Regions from separate parts of the Bacillus coreaensis genome, predicted to be linked through region 1. Evidence: riboswitches for the same ligand, from Rfam matches in the RefSeq annotation. Region 1 holds a riboswitch; each other region holds the start of a gene.

The links. A riboswitch is a leader RNA that binds a small molecule or an ion and turns the genes downstream of it on or off. The one in region 1 is predicted to bind cyclic di-GMP.
Region 2: it holds a riboswitch for cyclic di-GMP, as region 1 does, so the genes downstream of both, ACQ5H4_RS07775 (type II secretion system protein) here and ACQ5H4_RS19425 (DUF5667 domain-containing protein) in region 1, are expected to answer to the same signal.
Region 3: it holds a riboswitch for cyclic di-GMP, as region 1 does, so the genes downstream of both, ACQ5H4_RS20550 (anti-repressor SinI family protein) here and ACQ5H4_RS19425 (DUF5667 domain-containing protein) in region 1, are expected to answer to the same signal.

The regions. Positions count from the first base shown of each region.
Region 1 is NZ_JBOCCY010000017.1:27,521-34,672, forward strand. It holds gene ACQ5H4_RS19415 (alkaline phosphatase PhoX) at 1-669, shown strand, start outside; gene ACQ5H4_RS19420 (transglycosylase domain-containing protein) at 732-2,846, opposite strand; cyclic di-GMP riboswitch class I at 3,048-3,133, shown strand; gene ACQ5H4_RS19425 (DUF5667 domain-containing protein) at 3,237-4,400, shown strand; gene ACQ5H4_RS19430 (hypothetical protein) at 4,486-4,635, opposite strand; gene ACQ5H4_RS19435 (3-phenylpropionate MFS transporter) at 4,783-5,934, opposite strand; gene yeiL (transcriptional regulator YeiL) at 6,018-6,674, shown strand; gene ACQ5H4_RS19445 (VOC family protein) at 6,766-7,143, opposite strand.
Region 2 is NZ_JBOCCY010000004.1:12,559-19,710, forward strand. It holds gene ade (adenine deaminase) at 1-1,386, opposite strand, end outside; gene ACQ5H4_RS07765 (nucleoside deaminase) at 1,415-1,885, opposite strand; gene ACQ5H4_RS07770 (hypothetical protein) at 2,106-2,627, opposite strand; cyclic di-GMP riboswitch class II at 3,002-3,085, shown strand; gene ACQ5H4_RS07775 (type II secretion system protein) at 3,181-3,576, shown strand; gene ACQ5H4_RS07780 (prepilin peptidase) at 3,692-4,414, shown strand; gene ACQ5H4_RS07785 (type IV pilus modification PilV family protein) at 4,428-4,817, shown strand; gene ACQ5H4_RS07790 (prepilin-type N-terminal cleavage/methylation domain-containing protein) at 4,814-5,227, shown strand; gene ACQ5H4_RS07795 (hypothetical protein) at 5,249-6,283, shown strand; gene pilM (type IV pilus biogenesis protein PilM) at 6,309-7,152, shown strand, end outside.
Region 3 is NZ_JBOCCY010000020.1:14,396-21,547, reverse strand. It holds gene ACQ5H4_RS20565 (carbohydrate kinase) at 1-333, shown strand, start outside; gene ACQ5H4_RS20560 (pseudouridine-5'-phosphate glycosidase) at 347-1,261, shown strand; gene ACQ5H4_RS20555 (hypothetical protein) at 1,573-1,779, shown strand; cyclic di-GMP riboswitch class I at 2,034-2,128, shown strand; gene ACQ5H4_RS20550 (anti-repressor SinI family protein) at 2,161-2,295, shown strand; gene ACQ5H4_RS20545 (helix-turn-helix domain-containing protein) at 2,426-2,755, opposite strand; gene map (type I methionyl aminopeptidase) at 3,330-4,082, shown strand; gene ACQ5H4_RS20535 (hypothetical protein) at 4,132-4,320, shown strand; gene ACQ5H4_RS20530 (HD-GYP domain-containing protein) at 4,682-5,662, shown strand; gene ACQ5H4_RS20525 (DUF1128 domain-containing protein) at 6,045-6,269, opposite strand; gene ACQ5H4_RS20520 (low molecular weight protein-tyrosine-phosphatase) at 6,416-6,901, shown strand; gene ACQ5H4_RS20515 (YtxH domain-containing protein) at 6,903-7,152, shown strand, end outside.

The DNA of each region.
Region 1 (7,152 bases):
GCTATCGAAGAAATCGCTTCTCCAAAAGCAAGTACCTTTAAAACGGGACAAACGATAGGAATTGTGTGGAAGGAATTGAATCCGGATTTATGTCGTGAGGACGCAAAAGCACAAGGATGTATTGAATTTAAAAAGCTAGAAGGAGCATTTTTCCAAGCCGGTGTGTTCTGGTTTGATGACAGCTCTGCTGGCGAGAAAAATCTTGGACGTATTTACCGCTACATACCAGCTACCAATTCCTTGGAGCTTTTCTATGAAGCAACCGATCGAGAACTAATGGAATCACCAGATAATATCTGCATGACACCTTGGGGAGATTTGTGGTTTGCAGAAGATGGATCCGGAAACGACCGTATCATGGGGATTACACCAGAAGGAAACATCTATCCTTTTGCCAATAACCGTTTAAGCGGCTCAGAATTAGCAGGACCAATATTCTCACCTGATGGCAAGACCTTATTTGTTAACATTCAATCTCCAGGTAAAACATTTGCCATTTGGGGACCATTTGCACGCAGCAACTCAGCACGTGCGAGAGAAATGTCTTACTCGTCCCCTGGCAAGCTGTTTGCTCCTCAAGTGTCTGATAAATTAACAGCATTCGCTGAAAGCCAAGGAATTTCAGTTCTTGAAGCAGCTGCCTTTGAGCGTCATGGAGTGAAAATTTAAGTATAAGAAGAAAGGCACCTACTGTGAAAATGTCGCAGTAGATGCCTTTGTCTTTATAAACGCTAATCATCATTCTTACCTTTATTCTTTTCTTTCTCTCTCTCTTTTTGTTCCTTTTCTCTTTCCTTTTCTCTTTCCTTCTGTTCCTTCTCTCTTTCTTTTTCCTCTTTTTCTTTCTCCTTCTCTTCGTCTTCGTTTTCTTCCTCTTCTTCCTCTTCTTCTTCCTCTTTTTCGTCTTCGTCCTCTTCTTCTTCTTTTCTCACATCACGATACTCTTTTTCAATGGAAGAAAGGTCAAATTCCTTTTCAGTAAACACAGAGGAGGACCTACTAAAAATTTCTTTAAATAAAATCGTTACGGTAGAACTACTTGATGTGGTTAGATAATGATTTTCGTCAGTTTGATCGTACCCCATCCATACCGCTCCCACCATTTCAGGTGAATACCCGACAAACCAGTGATCCTTTGTTCCAGCATCGTTTGCAAAAGGTAGTTCGGTCGTTCCTGTTTTTCCAGCAATATCCCAACCACTTACCTTCGCATTTTCTCCTGTCCCTTCATCAACGACTCCTTTTAACATATACGTCATTTTCTCAGCAACTTCTGGGTCCGTCACCTTGATCGCATGATTTTTCCATTGTGCAATCACTTTTCCTTCTGCATCTTCAATTCGGGTAATCGAGTGGGCTGTGATTCGTACCCCTTTGTTGGCAAATGTAGAATAAGCCTGTGCCATTGCTAAAGGTGATACTCCTTTGTGTAAGCCGCCAAGTGTCATACCAGCTGTTTGGTCTTCTTCCTCCAACGAAATACCAAAGCGTTCCACGGCATTGACCCCATATTTCACTCCCATTTTCTGAAGGAGCCATACAGGAGGCACATTATAGGAGTTAACCAAGGCATCATACATCGTTACCTCTCCACGGAAACGTTTATCATAATTCAATGGTTGATATCCATTAATGTCGATAGGGCGATCCTGCAGTTTATCAAATATGTCATATCCTTGTTCAAGGGCAGGTGTATACGCAGCTAATGGCTTCATTGTAGATCCTGGCTGACGCTCTAATTGAGTCGCATGGTTAAAGCCTCTAAACACATGTTCCCCTCTACCTCCGACAAGGGCGGTGATTCCTCCTGTAGCGGGGGCGATAAAGGCTGCCCCACTTTGAAGCAGCTGATCAGACGTACTTTCAGGAAATAGGCTATTATCGTCATACACTTCTTCAGCCGCATTTTGAATGACTGGATTTAGTTCTGTATAAATTCTTAGACCACCTGAAAGAATCTCGTTTTCAGTTAGTTCATATTGTTCAATCGCTTCTGCAATGATATGGTCAACATAATAAGGGTATTTCCCTTTATAACCATCGATTTTTTTTCCTTCTAAAACGATTGTCTGTTCTTTTGCCTCGTTTCGTTCCGCTTCCGTAATATAGCCTTCTTCTTCCATAAGTGATAAAACAAGATCTCTTCGTTCTACCGATCGGTCCATATCCTTAAATGGAGACAAAATGGACGGGGCTTTTATTAATCCCGCTATCATAGCTGATTCCCCAAGAGTTAATTCACTAACATCCTTTCCAAAGTACGTCTGGGCAGCACGTTGGATTCCCCATGCCCCTTCACCAAAGTAGATTTGGTTTAAATATCTCTCCATAATTTCATCTTTTGAATACTTTTGTTCAATTCTTTTTGTAATAATAAGTTCTTTAAACTTTCTAGTATATGTTCGTTCTTGTGTTAAAAAAGCATTTTTAGCTAGCTGCTGTGTTAATGTACTACCTCCAGCCACGATTTCTCCACTCAGGGTGTTTTTTATCAAAGCCTTCGCAATGGCAAAATAGTTAATTCCATCATGCTTATAAAACCTCTGGTCCTCTGTTGCAATCACCGCATGTACAACAGTGTCCGGTATTTTCTCAATACTAACGCCTTCAATATTAGATGATGCAATTTTACTTGCGACCTCTCCCCTTTGATCAAAAATGATGGTTGGTTGTGGTGCAGGTTCTTCTAACTTGCTCACGTCTGTTGTCCAGATTAAGATGTTAAAAATCATAAAGAAAACGAGAGCCATACCTATAATTGCCGAAAGTATCTTGATTTTTGCGCTCTTTGAAGTAAAGGCACTCCAAGAAAACTTTGAGGTCTTCCTTTGTTGTCGTCTTTCCATTCTTCCCACGAAAAATTCTCCCACCTTTTGCTTAAAAAGTTAACTATTATGTTATACCCGATTTAGTAAAAATAAAATATCTGGGTTATTTTATAAAAAACAGCTTGAAGGTTTATACTACTTCATTTCTGGATACTCCTCACAGTGAATTTTTACCTGTATATTAAAATCCTTCCCGATAGTAAGATAGAAGTAGGAAATATCCGATAAGGGCAAACTTATAGAAATATAAGGACGCAAAACTACAGGGGCTAAGGTCAAATGAACTATGCCTGCCAGTTACCGAAGAGAATGTAGGACTACAGGACTATTCTTCGGGACTAGTCCTTTTTGTTTCAATAAAAGTCTTATGGATAAAGATTACTAAATTTATTCCAGGGAGAAAAATGGATGAAAAGAAAATGGACCGCTCCACTCGTTATCTCAAGTATGTTTTTGTTTGGTAACTCTGTACTTGCCGAGGAAACCGCCGACAGTTACGATCCAGGAACAACGCCTGATCAATTTATCTATACCATTGATCGATTAGTAGAAGACATTCAACTATTCCTTGCATCTAATGGATCAGAAGAAACAGATTTACTCCTTCAATTTGCGGAAGAACGTATCGCAGAGGCAAAGGCCATGTCCGAAGAAGAAAAACAAGTATTTGTTCAAGAAGCTATTGAAGACTATCTAAAAATACTTACAGATGCTGAAGAAACAATTGCTGAAATGATAATAAATGAAGAGATGAATGAGGAACAGGTTTTAGAATTAGATGAAAAGCTTGAAGATTCAATTGAATTAAATGAAGAAGTTGGCGAACTACTAGATGAAAGCTTACTAGAAGACGTTGAGGAGAAACAACAAGTTCTAGCCAAACTCCCTTCGATTGTAAATGCACTTGATGAAACAAAAGTAAAAGAGTTACGTGATTCCGGTTTGGGATATGGCCAAATTGTACAGGTATTTATCCTAGCTAATGCAACAGATAAGACCGTTGAGGAAGTTGGTGCTCTTTTTAATGGGGAAAACAAGGGATTTGGAGATGTTGCAAAGGAACTAGGCATCCATCCGTCTGAACTATCGAATGGAAAAAAGAAGGCTCCTAAACAAACCGTGTCCACTATAGAACAAGAGGAACAAATAAACCCAGATGTAGAAGGAACTGACGAAGAAAAGACAGAAACCGATGAAGTAAAGACAGAAGCAATTTCGGATAGCACTGAGGTTCAGTTAGCTTCTGTTGCAAAAAAGGAAAAATCTGTTCAGCAACCTTCAGAAGAACAACAAAAAGAAGAAACAAAACCCTTAGAAGAAGAACAACGCAAAGCAGCGGAAAAGCAAAAAGAAGAAGTAAATCGCTTAGCAGAAGAACAGCGTAAAGCTGCCGAAAAGCAAAAAGAAGAAGCCAAACGTCTAGCGGAAGAACAGCGTAAAGCTGCCGAGAAGAAAAGAGAAGAAGCCAATCGTCTAGCGGAAGAACAGCGTAAAGCTGCCGAGAAGCAAAGAGAAGAAGCGAAACGTCAAGCCGAGCAACAAAGCAAAAGTAACGAAAAGAACAAAGATTAATCTGTCAGCCACTGATTATTCAGTGGCTACTTTATTTTTTGTCAAATGAAAAAGCAGTGAAAATTCACTGCTTTTACCAACCCACTTATTTCTGTCCATGATTATTCTGATGATTTTGTTCTGTTTCACCTGAAGTACTTACAAGCCCATAACCTGTTGAACTTATTTCTAATTTTTGCTCGTTCTCTTCACTAATAGATAAAAGGCTTTTGTACTCATTGTTTTCTTTCGTCATGATGTGCCTCCAAATCTTAATATGTTTATATAGTGCGTCATAAGAAAAAGTTTATGACATGAGAGTCGAAAAATCAGAAACTTTCGCGTCATAAGTTATGCAAAAAGAGCATGAACTTTAATAGTTCCATGCTCCCCACAAACTTTTTTAATAATTAAACCGACTTCTTGAACCAACAATAACTAAAATTGCCGGAATGGTACAAATAATCATACCTAAAAAGGCAAGATTCGGGGAAATCTCATACAAGAATCCACCTATCAGTGTTAATACAGCGGTGCTTAAGCTTAAAGCAATCGCAGAATAAATTCCTTGAGCATTTGGAATTTGTTCCTTTGGTAGATTCTTAGTGATATAAGTAATAAACGCGTAATGTGCCACTCCAAAGGATAAAGCATGTAAACCTTGAGAAAGAATAAATACCCAGATATTGGGGAACAAAAACAAAAGGATCCACCTTAAAGTAGAACCTGCTGCCGCTAGCAATAATAAGGAGGATGTATTCCATTTTTGAAACAAGGAATCTGCTTTCATAAAGTAAAAGATTTCAAAAATGACCGCTATGTTAATAATCAAACCGATATAATATTGATTCACTTGTAAGTCTTGTAAATAAATATATCCATAGTTGTAATAAGAAGCATGTGCTCCTTGTAATAACACAACAATGAGTAATACGATCGGAAAGCTTTTAACTTCTAATAATTTCTGGACAGATAATGCCCCTTTTCGATTTTGTTTGGATGGTGCCTCTAATAAAATAGGCGGTGTTGGTAAAAAAGACATAATTAGCATGAAACCAAGACCGACAAACATACTCCACAATATGGCTTGCTCTCCCCACTGCCCTGTTAACATACTAATAATAAAAACAGAGACAACAAATCCAATCGATCCGTATTTACGACTTTTTCCATAATGTATTCCATGTTGACTTACTAACACTGCCGCGGCACTTTCGACAGCAGGCAAAAGTGTCGGATAAACAGCACTAAATAGGATCGTTACAACGAATAAGGTTGTAAACGAAGAAGATGGAATATAAAGAACGGTGGAAATGAGTGAGATAACCGTCAAACTCAGAATTACCTTATGAGCACTTAAAAACCTTGACGCAAAAGGAAAAGCGAACAGCGTTGAAAGTCCTCTTGCCACTAATCCTACTCCCATAATTAGACTTGCTTCAGAAACGCTTAATCCTTTATCTTGTACGAGCCATCCTGTCCAATAGGGTAAGAATGCACCCCATGTAATAAAAAATACAAAGAAATTTCGTGAAAGCCAATGTTGTATATTCATTTTTATACCTCCGTGATTCTTGCATCATAACACGAACATACATACAATAATATGAGATATCTCATATTTTCTCGGAGGAATTTATGCAATTTTTAGTTGAACCTTTACGTAATTACTATCTTACACAATACCCAATAGAATCCTTGTTCTCCTTTCCCATCACACCTTATATACAAGTGTGTCAATTTGAACGAGGTGAATTTATCTTCAAAGAAGGCTCGTATCCTGAGTACTTATTTTATCTTATTGAGGGCAAAGCAAAGCTCTATGTGACACATGAGAATGGGAAAGTATCACTGATCAATTTTTTACAAGCCCCTACTTTTATGGGAGAAATTGAACTTTTAAATGAAGAACGTATATCCAAAGCGATTCAAACCGTCACGAAGGTTACTTGTCTTGCCATTCCCATTCAGGCTTGCAAAGAGAAGCTGCTCACGGACGCCATCTTCTTAAGGCATTTATGTATTTTTCTAAGTAAAAAAGCAACAACCATTTCCGCGAAGTATACCGAAAATCAGGTATATCCCTTAATTAACCGGCTCGCTGCTTTTATACTCGTTTCAGCGGATCATGATTTTTACAAAGAAAAACACACCGAAGTATGTGAATACTTAGGCGTGTCGTACCGTCACTTATTGCATGTATTTGCAAAGCTATGTGAAGAAGGGGTGGTAAAAAAACATGCTCGAGGATTTTTGATTGTAGATAGACAACGACTGCAACAATTAGCTAAATAGGTCGACCACACCTTATAAAAAGAGGATCTTTGCTCTTAAAATGAGCAAAGACCCTCTTTACTAAAACGAAAATCCGTTGTATCTCCCAAGCTTACTTCTTCTCCATAACCGCAAAATAATTTCCTTCATCATCTGCAAAATTAAAGACTTTTCCAAAAGGCATATTGACCAATTCTCCAACTGTAACGTTTTTATTTGATAAATCTTTATAAAAATCTTCAAGATTTTCGGTGAAAAACATTAAGGAAGGTGTACCCAAATTCAATTCAGGTGACATTTTCGCTACAAATTCCTTGTTATGTAAAATAATACTTGTCTCAGCGTTCTTTGGAGCCACCTCAATCCATCTAAATCCTTGACCGTTATCTTCCTCAGAAACGACCTGAAACCCTACTTTTTCTGTCCAAAAAGCTTTTGCCTCATCTTGGTTAGTAACATACAGCATGATTTGACCAACTTTGTTAATCATTCACTCTAC
Region 2 (7,152 bases), on a different contig from region 1:
AACAGTAGACGCAATCGCTCCATTTTTCAATCCTAACCCTTTGACGATTCCTACGCCAATTTCATTCGTATAATGATGCCTTTCAATAACAACTAGCTTACATTGATCTTTTTCAAACGAAGATTCAAAACAACCCGTTTCGTTTACGGTCACTTCTTCAATGAGATGATTGGTTACGAGACTGTTTTTATTGATTTCTATAATATTGGCTTTGTTTTCAGTAATAGGAAGATGTAATGCCTCTTCGGTAAAATCATGAAAACAAACGGTGTTTACATATTCAGAGGAGATATCTGCTTGCTCATTTTCTGGGAAATAAATTAATTGCCCATGTTCAACCATAAGATTTCCATCTTTAAATACATGGGAGATGCTTACGGATTCCAGATCATCTAGCAGTAAAAAGTCTGCGTCATATCCTGGTGCAATTGCTCCTTTTTCCTGTAACCCAAAGCACTCAGCTGTATTAATGGTAGCTAACTGAATCGCCGTAAGGGGGTCGAGTCCTTCTGAAATGGCTAATCGAACATTGTAATCAATGCTTCCTTCATGAAGGATATCATCAAGATGCTTATCGTCTGTAACAAATAGACAGCGTCTAGCATTTCTTTCGTTAACGACAGGAAGCAGCTTCTTTAAATCTCTAGCAACGGTACCTTCTCGAATCATAAGGTACATCCCGCGGCGCAAACGAGCCATCGCATCTTCGGCCGTAGTACACTCATGATCGGTACGTACACCAGAAGTCATAAAGACATTAATGTCCATATCACTTAGACCAGCGGCATGACCATCAATTTTTGCGTTTAACCGCTTTGCTTCATATAGCTTATTTAACATCGACTCTTCCGCATGTTTCACAGCTGGAAAATTCATAACCTCTGCTAAACCGAGCACTCTTGGATGGGAAAACAATGGCGACAGATCCTCAATCTCAAGTGTGGCACCCGCTAACTCAAAGCTAGTGGCAGGTACGCAAGAAGGAAGCATAAAGTAAAAGTTAAAGGGGAGATTTTCTGAAGTATCAAGTAAAAGCTTTATGCCTTTTACACCTAGTACATTGGCGATTTCATGAGGATCGGCAATAATAGTGGTCACTCCTCGTAGCAGCTCAACCTTCGCAAATTCCTTTGGAGACACCATAGATGATTCAATATGAACATGACCATCAAGAAAAGCAGGGCATACATATCGCCCGCTTGCATCAAATTCCTTTTTACCAGAATAATTCCCTACTCCAACAAAGGCACCATCTGTAATAGCAACGTCACCTTCATAGATTTCACCGGTAAATACATCAATAATTTTGCCATTTTTTATGACAAGGTCAGCCTCCATTTTCCCTGAAGCTGCTTCAATACGTTGTTTTAGTCTGTTTTTGTCCATACTCTCCTCCTAGAGTGTCTATAAGAGACTAGTATTCTGTTTTGTCAGATGATACTTCCCACATTTTAAACGGTAGATTGTACTGCTCAACCGTAATTTGATTCATCATAATCGTTCTGTTTTCAATTGGCAAGCTAATTTCTTCATAAATAAAGTGGTCATCAAAGCCAATTTGAGCCGCTTCCTCTTTCGTACAAGCATAATAAACTGCCTTTGGTCTCGCCCAATAAATCGCTCCGATGCACATCGGACATGGCTCACAGCTTGTATAAATCTCACAATCTGTTAATTGAAAGCTACCTAAATAGGAGCATGCCTCACGAATCGCTTGAACCTCAGCATGGGCAGTAGGGTCATTGCTGCTCGTGACCTCATTTTTTCCTTTTCCGATAATTTTCCCGTCTTTAATTACAATTGCCCCAAAAGGACCACCATGATTACTTAACACATTCTCACAAGCTAACTTAATCGCTTCATTCATAAAAAATACTTTTTCCAAAAAAATCACCTTTTCCGATGTTGTGAATGTTTGTGTAAAAAACTAACCTTTGTAAAAAGGTTAGTTTTTTGGGGTTGGAGGGATAAAGAAGGTTCATATAATAGGTGGGTATATTTCTTTATTATATGTATGTTTGAATATTCTGTCTGTTATGTTGTAACATTTTTTAACAATAAAAAAGCTCTTACCTGGAAAAGGTAGGAGCAACTTGTCAGATTATTTACTTAGAACGTAGTCTCTTGATAGCTTTTACGAGTAAGATGATATATCCAATCATGATCCCATAACCAATCAGAAGAATAAGCATAGGCACATATTCGGGAGTAGTCCCAGAATCGGTAGACATGCCAGCCAAGAACAAAGGCATGATTGGAAGCATGATGACACCTGGTCCCATTCCAAGTACCGGTAAGGCACCGATCCCAATGACTACCCATGGCCAAATAGGTTTTTTCTCTTGAGGAGTCGGATCTAGATTTGTTTCAATGACAGTGTATTTTGCTTTATATTCGTTATATTTCTTAATGGCTGTCCAAGCTCTCTTCATTCCCCATAGCAAAACAACAATCATGCAAACACCAATTGTAAAGAAAATGATGGAGATAGAAGTTACGATTTCTAGTTGTCTGATTTGCATAAAAAGTGTTAACAGTATACCGGGTAAAGAGAAAACGATAAAAAGGCCACCCAAAATAAGAACAACCCAAGCCCAAATAGGTTTTTGTTGATATGGTTGAGACATATGTGATCCCCTTTTTAATAGAATAAGTGATATTTTCTTCCTATTATAATGGGTAAAAAGGGAAAAATGTTACTTTGTTTTATTAATAATGGAAGAATTTATTTGAGGAAGATTATGATACCAAATAGGTATAAGGAACTATTTAATGGTTGCTCCTGTTATTAATTGGAATTGCTATTTCTGAAAAATAAAGATGATAAATGAGGAAATTGAAGATACTGCTCTGTATGGGAAAATAGTATAGAAAATGGTGTTTTTAAATAATGTTTAGCCAACATTTCCTAATAGTAAATTTACATAAAACCTCTTTTTTTTTCATTTTTTTTAGTGTAGACTACTAGTAAATAAGTAATGTTTATCACAGAGTCTTTTTCATTAGATAAGGGCGCGAAGAAATATGACTTGTACGTGGGCACCTGAGTCATATCGAGCGATTGGTGCAACCGACCTTTACAACTACATTCTATAGAATGAGCTGTAAAGGTCTTTTTATTCCCAAATTTAAGAACAAGCTCTCGAAAAAACATAAAAATTAAAAGGGGGACCTTTCTTCATGTTAAAATCATTAAAGAAGAAAATGAAAGACCAAGCGGGTTTAACACTGATTGAACTACTTGTTGTTATTGTTATTTTGGGGATTATTGCTGCTGTTGCTTTACCGATGGTAACAAGCAACAAAGATAAGGCAGCAAAAAACACAAACTTGCAAAATATTGCTATATTAGAGGATGCTGTTAATCGATATAATACACTAAATACGACTGCCATAACTTCACTAGAAACTTTAACGGTTGCTGAATCAGGAACTAGTAATATAGGCGGTAAATACTTAGAGTCTTTACCTGAGGTTAAAACCTTTAATGGGTGTAGTGGTTCTTTTGTATTATCTGGGACAGATGTACAAATTAAGAACGGAACAACTAATAACACTGCTGCATGCACGCAATAATTATTTTATATAGGCTGTCGCGTCTCTTAAAGACGACGGCAGCTTTATTTTTACTAACTTTAGCAATAATAAAGGGGCTGTAAATATGTTTATATTTGATCTTTTTATTATTATAATGTCCCTACTTTTCGGTAGCTTCTTCAACGTAGTAGCTATCCGCCTACTAAAAAAAGAATCCATCTCCTATCCTCCATCCCACTGTACCTCCTGTAACCACAGGCTAGGTTTCTTTGACTTATTTCCTCTATTTAGTTATCTGTTCTTAAAAGGTCGTTGTCGTTATTGTAAAGAAGAAATATCTCCTCTATATCCATTAGGAGAAGCTATGACTGCAAGTATATTTTTTGTGGTTTACAAAGAAATAGGCCTTACGTCAGAACTAGTACCTGCAATCCTATTATCAACTTTACTAATTCTTTCTGTGTTAACAGACATTCGTGAGAAGTTAATCTTAGACGTAATTACTCTACCTAGTATTGTGGTTCTTGTCATTGTCCGTTTCTTCATCGGGGAAGATCCATTTTTATCTTACATACTAGGCGGTTTGATAGGCTTTGGTTTGCTCTTGTTGCTTGCAGTAGTCAGTAAAGGCGGCATGGGTGGCGGTGACATTAAGCTATATGCAGCTATTGGAGTGGTACTCGGCCCAGCACTTACTGTAATGAGCTTGGTTTTAGCCTCATTCGTTGGAGCAGTTGTAGGAATACTATTAATCGCTTTGAAAATTGTTAAACGAAAAGAACCGATTGCCTTTGGGCCTTCGATTATGATTGGAACATTAGTGGCATACCTGTACGGAGAGGATATTTGGACCTGGTACAGCTCACTACTCCTATAAGGGGCAGATAAAAATGAACAACGAAAAGGGAGTCACATTAATTGAATTATTGATCTCTGTCGTTATTGCGGGCATGGTGATTGTTCCGTTGCTCCTAATCATGACGGGTTCTTTTACCAGGACAGTAGAGCAAGGGGAAGACACGCAGTTGAACTATTATGGTCAACAGATCATGGAAATTATTCGTGAAAAAGGGTACAAAAGTGGTAACTCCCCTACACAATATTATTGTCAAAAAGATCAGGGATGTGTCACCACTACCATAGCTAACTATGATGCAAAAGTTACGATCACAGCGAAACCGGTTATGTATAGTGCGATTGAGTTCTTTGAAATAACAGCAAAAGTAGTATCTAATGACTCCTCTAGTCTAGAGCTTGTCACGGTGGTGAAAAAGCAGTGAGAAATGAAAAAGGTGTAACCCTAATTGAATTACTCATTGTCATTTTAATTATGGTAAGTATCTCAGCACTGGCCTTCTCATTGTTTAGCTATGGCACAAATATGGAACGAACGGTAGCGAAAGAAAATGAACTACAGCGTGAGGCCCGTTTTATTATGGAAACGATCTCGAATACGGTAAGAGATGGACAAGAGATTAGTAGTAAAATCGTTTATTCAAATGGCGAAATAAAGCTTGTATCAGGGCCCGTTTTATCTAAGAATGTTAAGAGCTATACGGTTACTGAACAGCTAGTAGAAGGTGGAACGAAAAAACGGTACAAAGTGATACTTATATTAGAAAAAGATGGTCACGAGTATAAAGTTTCAACAGAAGTCTTTAATGACGCTCAAAAACGAGTAAGGTATTAAGTGGTCGATGGGGGGATCAATATGATTCAAAGATTAAAAGAAAACGAATCAGGGGCAGCGTTAATGATTGTCCTCTTTATTGTTATCCTTGTTAGTATCGTGGGAACAGCCATGTTATCAACCACTACGTATGGCCTTCAGAATGTTGTTAAAACAAAAAAGGAACAAGAGGAATTTTATCGGGCTGAAGGTGCGATTGAAATAGTCTTGTCTGAAATGACCAATTATAAAAATGCTAGCACTGGGAACAGTGGTCCTTTTGCCTATTTGAGGGATATGACAAATAATACGAATTCTTATCAAATTGGTGGAAGAAATGTACAGGTAAAAGTTACATCTAATCCAATAAACATAAGTTCCATTACCCCAAATTCAAATGTGCAAACGGTGAAAGTAAGCCTTGAAGCAAGCTATTCTAATTCAAATCAGTCTAAAATTGCTCGATATATGGAGTTTGATGTAAATGTCAGTGCAGATGCATTAACAAAAACAAAAACAGCTTATGGTTATGTCTCTCCTGGACATTTTATTGATAAAGATCAATTTGCAGATGGTCTTAGGACTTACATTGCATCTATCGATTATAACAAGGTTATATCAGAGTTAGGGATTAATTGGAGTAGCTATACTGATACAATTGGACCGAATGATATTAAAAAGGGTGATGTATATACTTTTCCAAAAGGGATCACAAAGTTTTCTCAAATCTCGATAAATGGTGGGGGAGAAACAATAATTATTCCTAAAGGAGCTATTGTTTATGTGGAAGATATATCGATTGGTGGAAGCGGAAATGCAGTGACGCAATTAACTATTGAAGGTGCATTAATCGCAAAGTCAATCACACATAGTGGAAACTCAGTAGTGACAGTAAATAGCGGATTAATAGCTGAAAATTATAATGGAACGTCCCACTTTGAGGTAAATGGTAAAGGGGAAGGGATTGAGTGTTCAGATATTAAAAATGTATGTTCAATTATTAACGGCACAGCTTCCTCTGATAAGTATACGTCTAGTCTAGATTCATCTACTATCAATTTTTCAACCAAACGATAATTCAACAACAGAAAGAAGGTGCAACATGTTCAACTTCAAGAAAAACGATACATTCTCTGGTATAGACTTTCGCGATCAGTATATTACAACTGCGAAGGTCCAAATCCAAAACAATAAACCTGTTTTACTTGATATAGATATGACAGATACAAAGAATACCATATTAGAAAATTCAAGAATTGCCGATATAAAGGGTGTAGCCAGTTTGTTGAAGGAGAAAGTGGTGGACAAGCAGGTTCATCTAGCCTTTCCTACACAAAACATTATTGTGAGAAGAATTACCTCTCTTCCTGATTTAAAGGAAGAAGCGCTTGCGAAGCTTCTTCAATACCAGGTTGGGGAAAGTATCCATCTCCCTTTTGAAAAGTCTATTTATGATTTTGTGAAGATCGGGACGATCAAGGCAGAGCCCGACGAGCAGATGGATATCGAAAATTTGACGGCTGTGGAGTTTGCTTCTGAGGTAAGAGAAAAGGCAACCGATAAAGCGGATATTCTGTTTTTTGCGACGTCTTTGCCGTTATCGGAGGACCTTTTGGAAGTGAGTATTCAGGCTGGTTTGAAGCCGTTAAGTGCGGAGATTCGCGGCACAGCTTTGCAGAGATTGGTTTCACATACAAACCCAGAGTGGTTGCAGGGAACCGAAATGATCGTGGACCTTTCTAGAGACTCTATAGATATCCATATTTTCGACAATGGAACCATAGCCTTTTCAAGAACGATGACAGTGGGAGCGATCGAGTCGGAACAGGAAGATTTGTTTTCAACCAGTGATGTGTTGCCTTTTGATGGGTTTGTTGAGAGCTTAATAGAGGCGTCTGTATCAGCTGAGGAGACAGCCATCTATGAAGAGACTTATATTAACGATG
Region 3 (7,152 bases), on a different contig from region 1:
GAAGGTGACTTTTTTAAGGCGGCAGAAGCAATTATGAAAAAAGGCGTTGAGAGAGTTGTCATTTCTCGCGGAGACAAGGGACTTATTTATTTTACAAAGACAAATGAAGCGGGTGTACTGTTACCGCCAAAGGTAGATGTTGTAGATGTAACGGGTGCAGGAGATGCGCTGGTTGCAGGAATTGTCTATGCCTATTTACGCGAGTTAAAAACAGAAGATGCCTGCAAAATTGGAATGGCGTGTTCCATGCTAACTTTAGCAACCGAGGAAACGGTTAACCCGTCATTGAATCATCAACAGCTACAAGAAGCTTTTCAACATAATTTCCACTAAGGAGCAAACAAATATGGAAAAATATTTAGAATACTCACAAGAAGTTTTAGAAGCGAAAAGAAATAATGTACCAGTCGTGGCATTAGAGTCAACGATTATCTCTCACGGAATGCCGTACCCACAAAATGTACAAACGGCAAAGGAAGTAGAGGATATTATTCGTAAAAATGGTGCGGTACCAGCTACGATTGCTATTTTAGACGGAAAAATAAAAATAGGCTTATCAGACGAAGAGTTAGAAATGCTTGCTACCCGAAAGGACATTGAAAAGGCGAGCCGTAGAGATTTACCATACCTAGTAGCGACAAAGAAAAATGGAGCAACAACGGTAGCAGCAACGATGATTTGTGCAGAGCTTGCTGGAATTGAAGTGTTCGTAACTGGTGGGATTGGTGGAGTTCACCGTGAAGCTGAAGTAACGATGGATGTTTCAGCAGATCTTCAAGAACTCGCTCAAACCAATGTGGCTGTTGTGTGCGCAGGTGCGAAGTCTATTCTTGATATTGGTTTAACACTAGAGTATTTAGAAACCCATGGGGTGCCAGTGGTTGGCTTTGGTACTGATGTTCTTCCAGCTTTTTATACAAGAACAAGCCCTTTCCAAGTGAACGTTCAAGTGGAAGATGAAAAGGAAGCAGCGAGCATGATTCGTACAAAGTGGGAATTAGGATTGAACGGTGGAGTGGTGATTGCTAACCCAATCCCGGAAACAGATGCTCTTGAAGAGGAATTTATCAATGGTGTGATTGAAACGGCATTAACAGAAGCAAAGGAAAATGAGATTGCGGGTAAAAATGTCACTCCATTCCTTTTAGCAAAGGTAAAAGAACTTACAGAAGGAAGAAGCTTAGAAGCAAATATTGCATTGGTTAAAAATAATGCTGATGTTGGATCAAAAATAGCAGTTCAACTTAACACTCTATCTTAAAAATATTTTTGAGGAGTCAGTCTCACAAGGACTGATTCCTTTTTTTTTTGCATAAAAATAGTACTAGATTTACAAATTCCGAAAACGTACACTGTAACGAACGATTTGTTCTTAAAAAAATTATAAATGTAAGAAAGAAGGAGAAAAGAGCTGAAAACTAAAGGGAAGTGTTCATTATAACGAAAAAATGGTCATTTTAGAGTGTTTAGTTTACCCTCACTTCCGTCTAAAATAAAAGTAAATTATTCTTTATATAGAACGAGAAATAATAGAATAAGAAACGAAAACTATTAGAATAGTAGGTGGCGGGAATGTACCGGAAAAACTGTGACAAATGTTATCGTCCATCATACAGCAGTTCGGAAGCAGGGGAATGGATCTGTCCGATATGTGGTCATAATCTAACAAAGTTACCTTTTTTTGATGCAGTTACACTTGAAAGGGTACATGTAAATATCATTCCTATCCAAAGAAAATTAAAAGCATATGAGAATCAAAAACTAGGAATAAAGACTTAATCATTAAAAGTCAGAAAATTTTTAAAATGATTTCGACAGTGGGCGACATGAAGACTTATGATTTTTGTGCTTGATCTTACAAATGTAAAAAAATGTATGAATTCTTTAGGGCTCAATTGTTCTTTATGAAGGTCCTTGTCGAATAGTGTAACTAATTAGTTGGGAAAGTTTTTAAGTGTATGACAGATTTTTACACAATTTACTAAAAACGAGTAGTAAAATGATTGATAAGTGAATCACATGGGAGAGCAAACCACAGAAAAAGGCAAACCTTCTGAAAAGGGGGGACGCAAAGTCGCAGGTCTAAGGTAGTTAGAAGTTTTTTTGCTAAGACGGCTGGACTGCCTGGAATACGATCGTATTTTAGGGGGAGATCGAGGAATGTTGGAAACGAGTGAAGTGACGTTAGAAGAGCTAGACTATGAGTGGATGATGTTAATTCTTGAAGCAAAAAAGTTGGGTTTAGAGAAAGATGAGATTAGAAGATTTTTAGGTGAGAATGAAATCAGAGGATAAAAAGAAACTAGCTTACATAGCAGGTTGTTTCATACATAGAATGAAAGTATTTCTGTTAGGGTCGGACCGTATGGGAATGCTTTTTATTTTGGAAAAAAAGACAAAATCACCTGGATTTTGTCTTTTTGTTTTAGTTATTATTTGATTGATTACTTCTCCATTTATTAAACTCAAGAAACTCTTTAAACTGATCCTTTGAAACCCCAGAGTTCATAGCCTCTTTCACAAGCTTCATCCAGTCAGAGTCTAGTTCATCTTTATTTGGATGTTCGTGTATAAGATGGTCAACTGGTACATGAAGGACAGCTGAAATTTTCTCGAGAAATTGGATAGACGGATTTGTTTGTAAATTTCTTTCTAATGAACTTAAGTATGATTTCGCGACACCAGCCTGTTCAGCTAGCTCAGACATGGACATTTTCTTTTCAAGACGAAGTTTCTTAACACGATCTCCAATCATCTAGATCACTCACCTATCTCTCTGTATGAATTCATAATAGCAAAAAAAATTCGTTAGTTCCATATTCAGAACGAAAATAGTAGGTTCCGTTCTTAAAAATTCTTTAGTTAGTCACAAATGGATAGTTTTTACGGTTCTAGTGATTAAAAGCTGATAAACAACTTTTAACCCTTCTATGTAGCATTATACACAATACCATTCGTATTGAAAGTGATAATTGTGGCCGTAACTAAAAAATTCCCACTGTCCACCCCAGACGCACAAAACCACCCCATCTGTCCACGAACGGTGACAGACGCCACCAAAAGACAGAATGCCCCATTTTGTCCACGGAGGGTGTCTGACACCCTCTTATACCCGGGATGGGGGTGGGTGAAACCTATTTTTTTTGTTCGACAAATTCTTTTTTTGTGTTTGTTGATTTTAAAGGGGGGAAGGGAATTCAATCAAACGTTTGATTGACTATTGTTTGAGGTTATCTAACAAAATTAGACATAGGAATGCTTTGCTAATATAGACCGATAGAGAGTACAATATAGACTATACATTATTGGGATTTGGGGAAGTGAGATAAATGATTGTATTAAAATCACCTCGTGAAATAGAGGCCATGAAAAAAGCAGGGGAGCTTCTGGCTGCTTGTCATAAAGAAATTAAAAAAATGATCCGACCAGGAATAACAACTTGGGAAATTGACCAGTTTGTTGATAAATATTTAGCACAGCATGGTGCAATTGCTCAGCAAAAGGGGTATAGAGGTTACGAATACGCCACATGTGCTAGTATTAATGATGAGATATGTCACGGCTTTCCGAGAAAAGACCCTCTAAATACAGGGGACATTGTTACAATAGATATGGTTGTCAATGTGAATAGCGCCTTAGCAGACTCTGCGTGGACATATATCGTTGGAGAAGCTTCTGAAGAAACAAACCGTCTTGTAGAGGTAACTAAAAAGAGCTTATACAAAGGAATTGAAGCAGCCGTCGTAGGAAATCGAATCGGAGATATCGGACATGCGATTCAAACCTACGTGGAAGGAGAGGGATTCTCGGTCGTAAGAAACTTTATTGGTCATGGAATTGGCCCCTCCATTCATGAAAAGCCGGATGTTCCACATTTTGGACTACCAGGAAAAGGTCCTCGCATAAAAGAGGGAATGGTATTTACGATCGAACCGATGGTTAATATTGGAAGCTATGAAACGAAGATGGATTCCAATGGTTGGACCGCTCGTACTGTGGACGGAAAAAACTCAGCTCAATTTGAGCACACCATTGCCATCACAAAGAATGGTCCGATCATTCTAACAGATCAAGGTGAATAATCAATCCATATCAACACAAAACTATATGAAGTAAGATGGAGGAAGACCCATGACAGAAAACCATGAAACAGAAAAAAAGAAAATAAGCTTACAAGAAGCCATTAAGCAACAACTAGAAAAAAAGAAAAGTCAGCAAGCAGGAGGGAAAGCTAGCGCCAACGGTCCTGCAACAACGAAGAAAATGAAAAGCCAGCAAACCAAAAAGGTGAGCAATCAACGCCGTAAAATGGGTGTGTAATTAGGCAGGACCTAAAATAGGGAACAACACGTAACTCGTGCTGTTCCCTTCTTATTCTAAAAAAACTTATTCCTCATCTTGTACTTCTCCATCGCCAATCTCATCTTCTCCTGGTGCGTCGTCACAAGCAACAACAGACGTCACTAGAAAACCAGCAAGTAAAACCATAAGAAGTTTACGTATCATTCAAACATCCCTCCTTTCAAAATATGGATAACTCCATCATATTATTTGAAGGTCCCACCCAAACTATTCCCCTATCAATCCTATAGAAGAAGCGAAACTTAGGAGTAAAGGGCAATAGGAATGCTGACGAACAATTTGTATACTAAAGGTAATAATGAGTGTAGAGGGAGTAACCATGAGATTAATTCGAATTGATGAATATGAGCCACGCACCATGCAGTTGGCCAAACCGATTTTTGATCGGCAGAAAAGGGTCCTCCTCGCAGCAGGACGTTCGATCCATCCAACATACTTGCAAAAGTTAATCGATCTTGATATTCGATATTTATTTATAGAGGACGCACAGTCATTCGGAATTTCTATGGAGGAGATGCTCGATGTTCCGACATGGGTGGATGCAGTAGATGTACTACAAGCGGTTTATAAAGCCGTAGAGAAAAAGGAAGAACTTCCGATTCGACCGATTCAACAGCTCGCGATTAAGTTGGTTGAGGAAGTAAATAAAAGAAAAGCCATTCTTTTAATTCCGGCCTCTTCATTAGCGGAAGATCTACGCGAGTATGCCCACTCGGTTAATGTCACACTTCTTGCGTTGCAAATCGCGAAAAAATTTCAAATTTCTCAAATGCAAATTCGTGATTTAGCAGTCGGTACATTACTTCATGACATAGGAAAGGTTCTAACCCCTTTGGAGGATGATCATCCGAGGGTAGGGTTCGAATATTTACGAAAAACAAGAGAAGTGAGTTTGCTTTCTGCACATGTTGCCTATCAGCACCACGAAGCCTTTGATGGTAATGGAGTACCTAGAGGGTTACGTGAAAAAGAGATACATGAATTTGCCCAAATCTGCAGCATTGCGAATTTTTACGAGAATGCATTATCGAAAAAGGGGATTCCTCCTCATGAGGTGATGGAGTATGTAATGACAAAGAGTGGAACGCTTTTTAGTACGGATCTGGTCAAACGATTTGTCCAAGAGGTACCACATTTTATTCCTGGCACGAAGGTCATTCTAAATAATGGGCGAAAAGCGATTGTCACGAAAGTAAAAGGAAATCTTCAAAGACCGTTCGTACGATACTTAGATTCAAATGAAGAAGTTTCGTTAGGGGAAAATCACACATTACTTATCACAGAAGTGTTGGACCAGTAAAAAAAGAGGCGGGGCACAACGGCTGTTGTCCCTCCTTCATTTGATATACAATTTATCTGACAAAAAATATCTAAGAAATAAGCGGAGATTTTTCCGTTAGACTGCACAGTAAAGCTCTGTTCAGGGGATATAAGCGGAGGTTTCCGATTAAGCAGAGTAAAATCACCCATTTTTACGTTTTTTGAGTAAATAGGCGGAATCTTTCCGTCTGTTTAAGCTATTTTGAGTGCAATTTTCTAATCTAAGAGGAATTTCTCCGCTTAATGTTTAAACCATGCTGATTCCCTCATCTCTAGGAACCAAAAATGGATATTAAAAATGGCTCAGTATAGTAACCTGAGCCATGCAGTACAAAAGGGGCCGTTTTAAAAAAATCGGCGCATTATTGTTTTCTTAGATTCCCTAATTCCTCCGCAAGTGCTTGCGTTTCACTAGGGCTAAATGAATCTCTTTTCATGACTAGGTCATAAATTTCTTTTAGCTCTTCATACATATTTTCATCAAAGTGTGATGGTTTGATGGCACCTAAATTTAATACCTTTAACTTTTCTTTTATTTTCTCAATCATATATTCCACGTTTTCTACTGATTTCTCAGATAAGTTCATTGTTCGTTCTCCCCTTTTTCTTCAAGCTTGTAAAATTATCTTTCCATGTTCCCCTATAAAAGTCAAATGAATTTCGGCAACTTCTTTCCTGAAAGGTTGAAAAGCCGTTCCTTTTCCTACAAAATGTAGAAAGGAGGGAAATAGTTATGGTTAAAGTATTATTTGTGTGCCTCGGGAATATTTGTCGTTCACCAATGGCAGAGGCGATGTTTCGTGATTTAGTGAAAAGGGAAGGATTAGAACATAAAATAACGGTTGACTCTGCGGGTACGGGAGATTGGCATCTTGGGAAGCCTCCTCATCAGGGAACACAGGATATATTAAGTCAGCATCAAATTAGTTTTGAAGGTCAGGTGGCGAGACAAATCGCTGAAGCGGATCTGAACGAGTTTGATTATATTGTGGCAATGGACTCGCAAAATGAAAAAAATATACATAAGCTGAATGCTCTTCAGTCGTCTGCCAAAATTGTAAAATTACTTGATTATGTTCCGGAGGCAGAAAAAGTGGATGTTCCAGACCCGTACTTTACCGGGAACTTTCAAGAAGTGTTTGATTTATTAAAGATCGGCTGTGAACGTTTATTAAAAGAAATTCAAACGAATGAGAATGCAAGCTGGGAGGGAAAATGAGATGAGTGGAACAAAAAAGTTTTGGACAGGTGTCCTTTGGGGAGCTCTTGCCGGAGGGGCAATCAGTTTACTCGATCGTGACACCAGACAGGCTGTTGTACAAAGCTGTAAAAAGACAAGTGGGGAGCTATCCTATTATATCAAGCACCCAGATGAAGTGGTCGAACAGGTGAAGGATGCGACAACAAAAATTCGTTCAACCGTAGAGCAAGTGAGCGGAGACATTTCTTTTATCGCTGACAAGGTCGAGG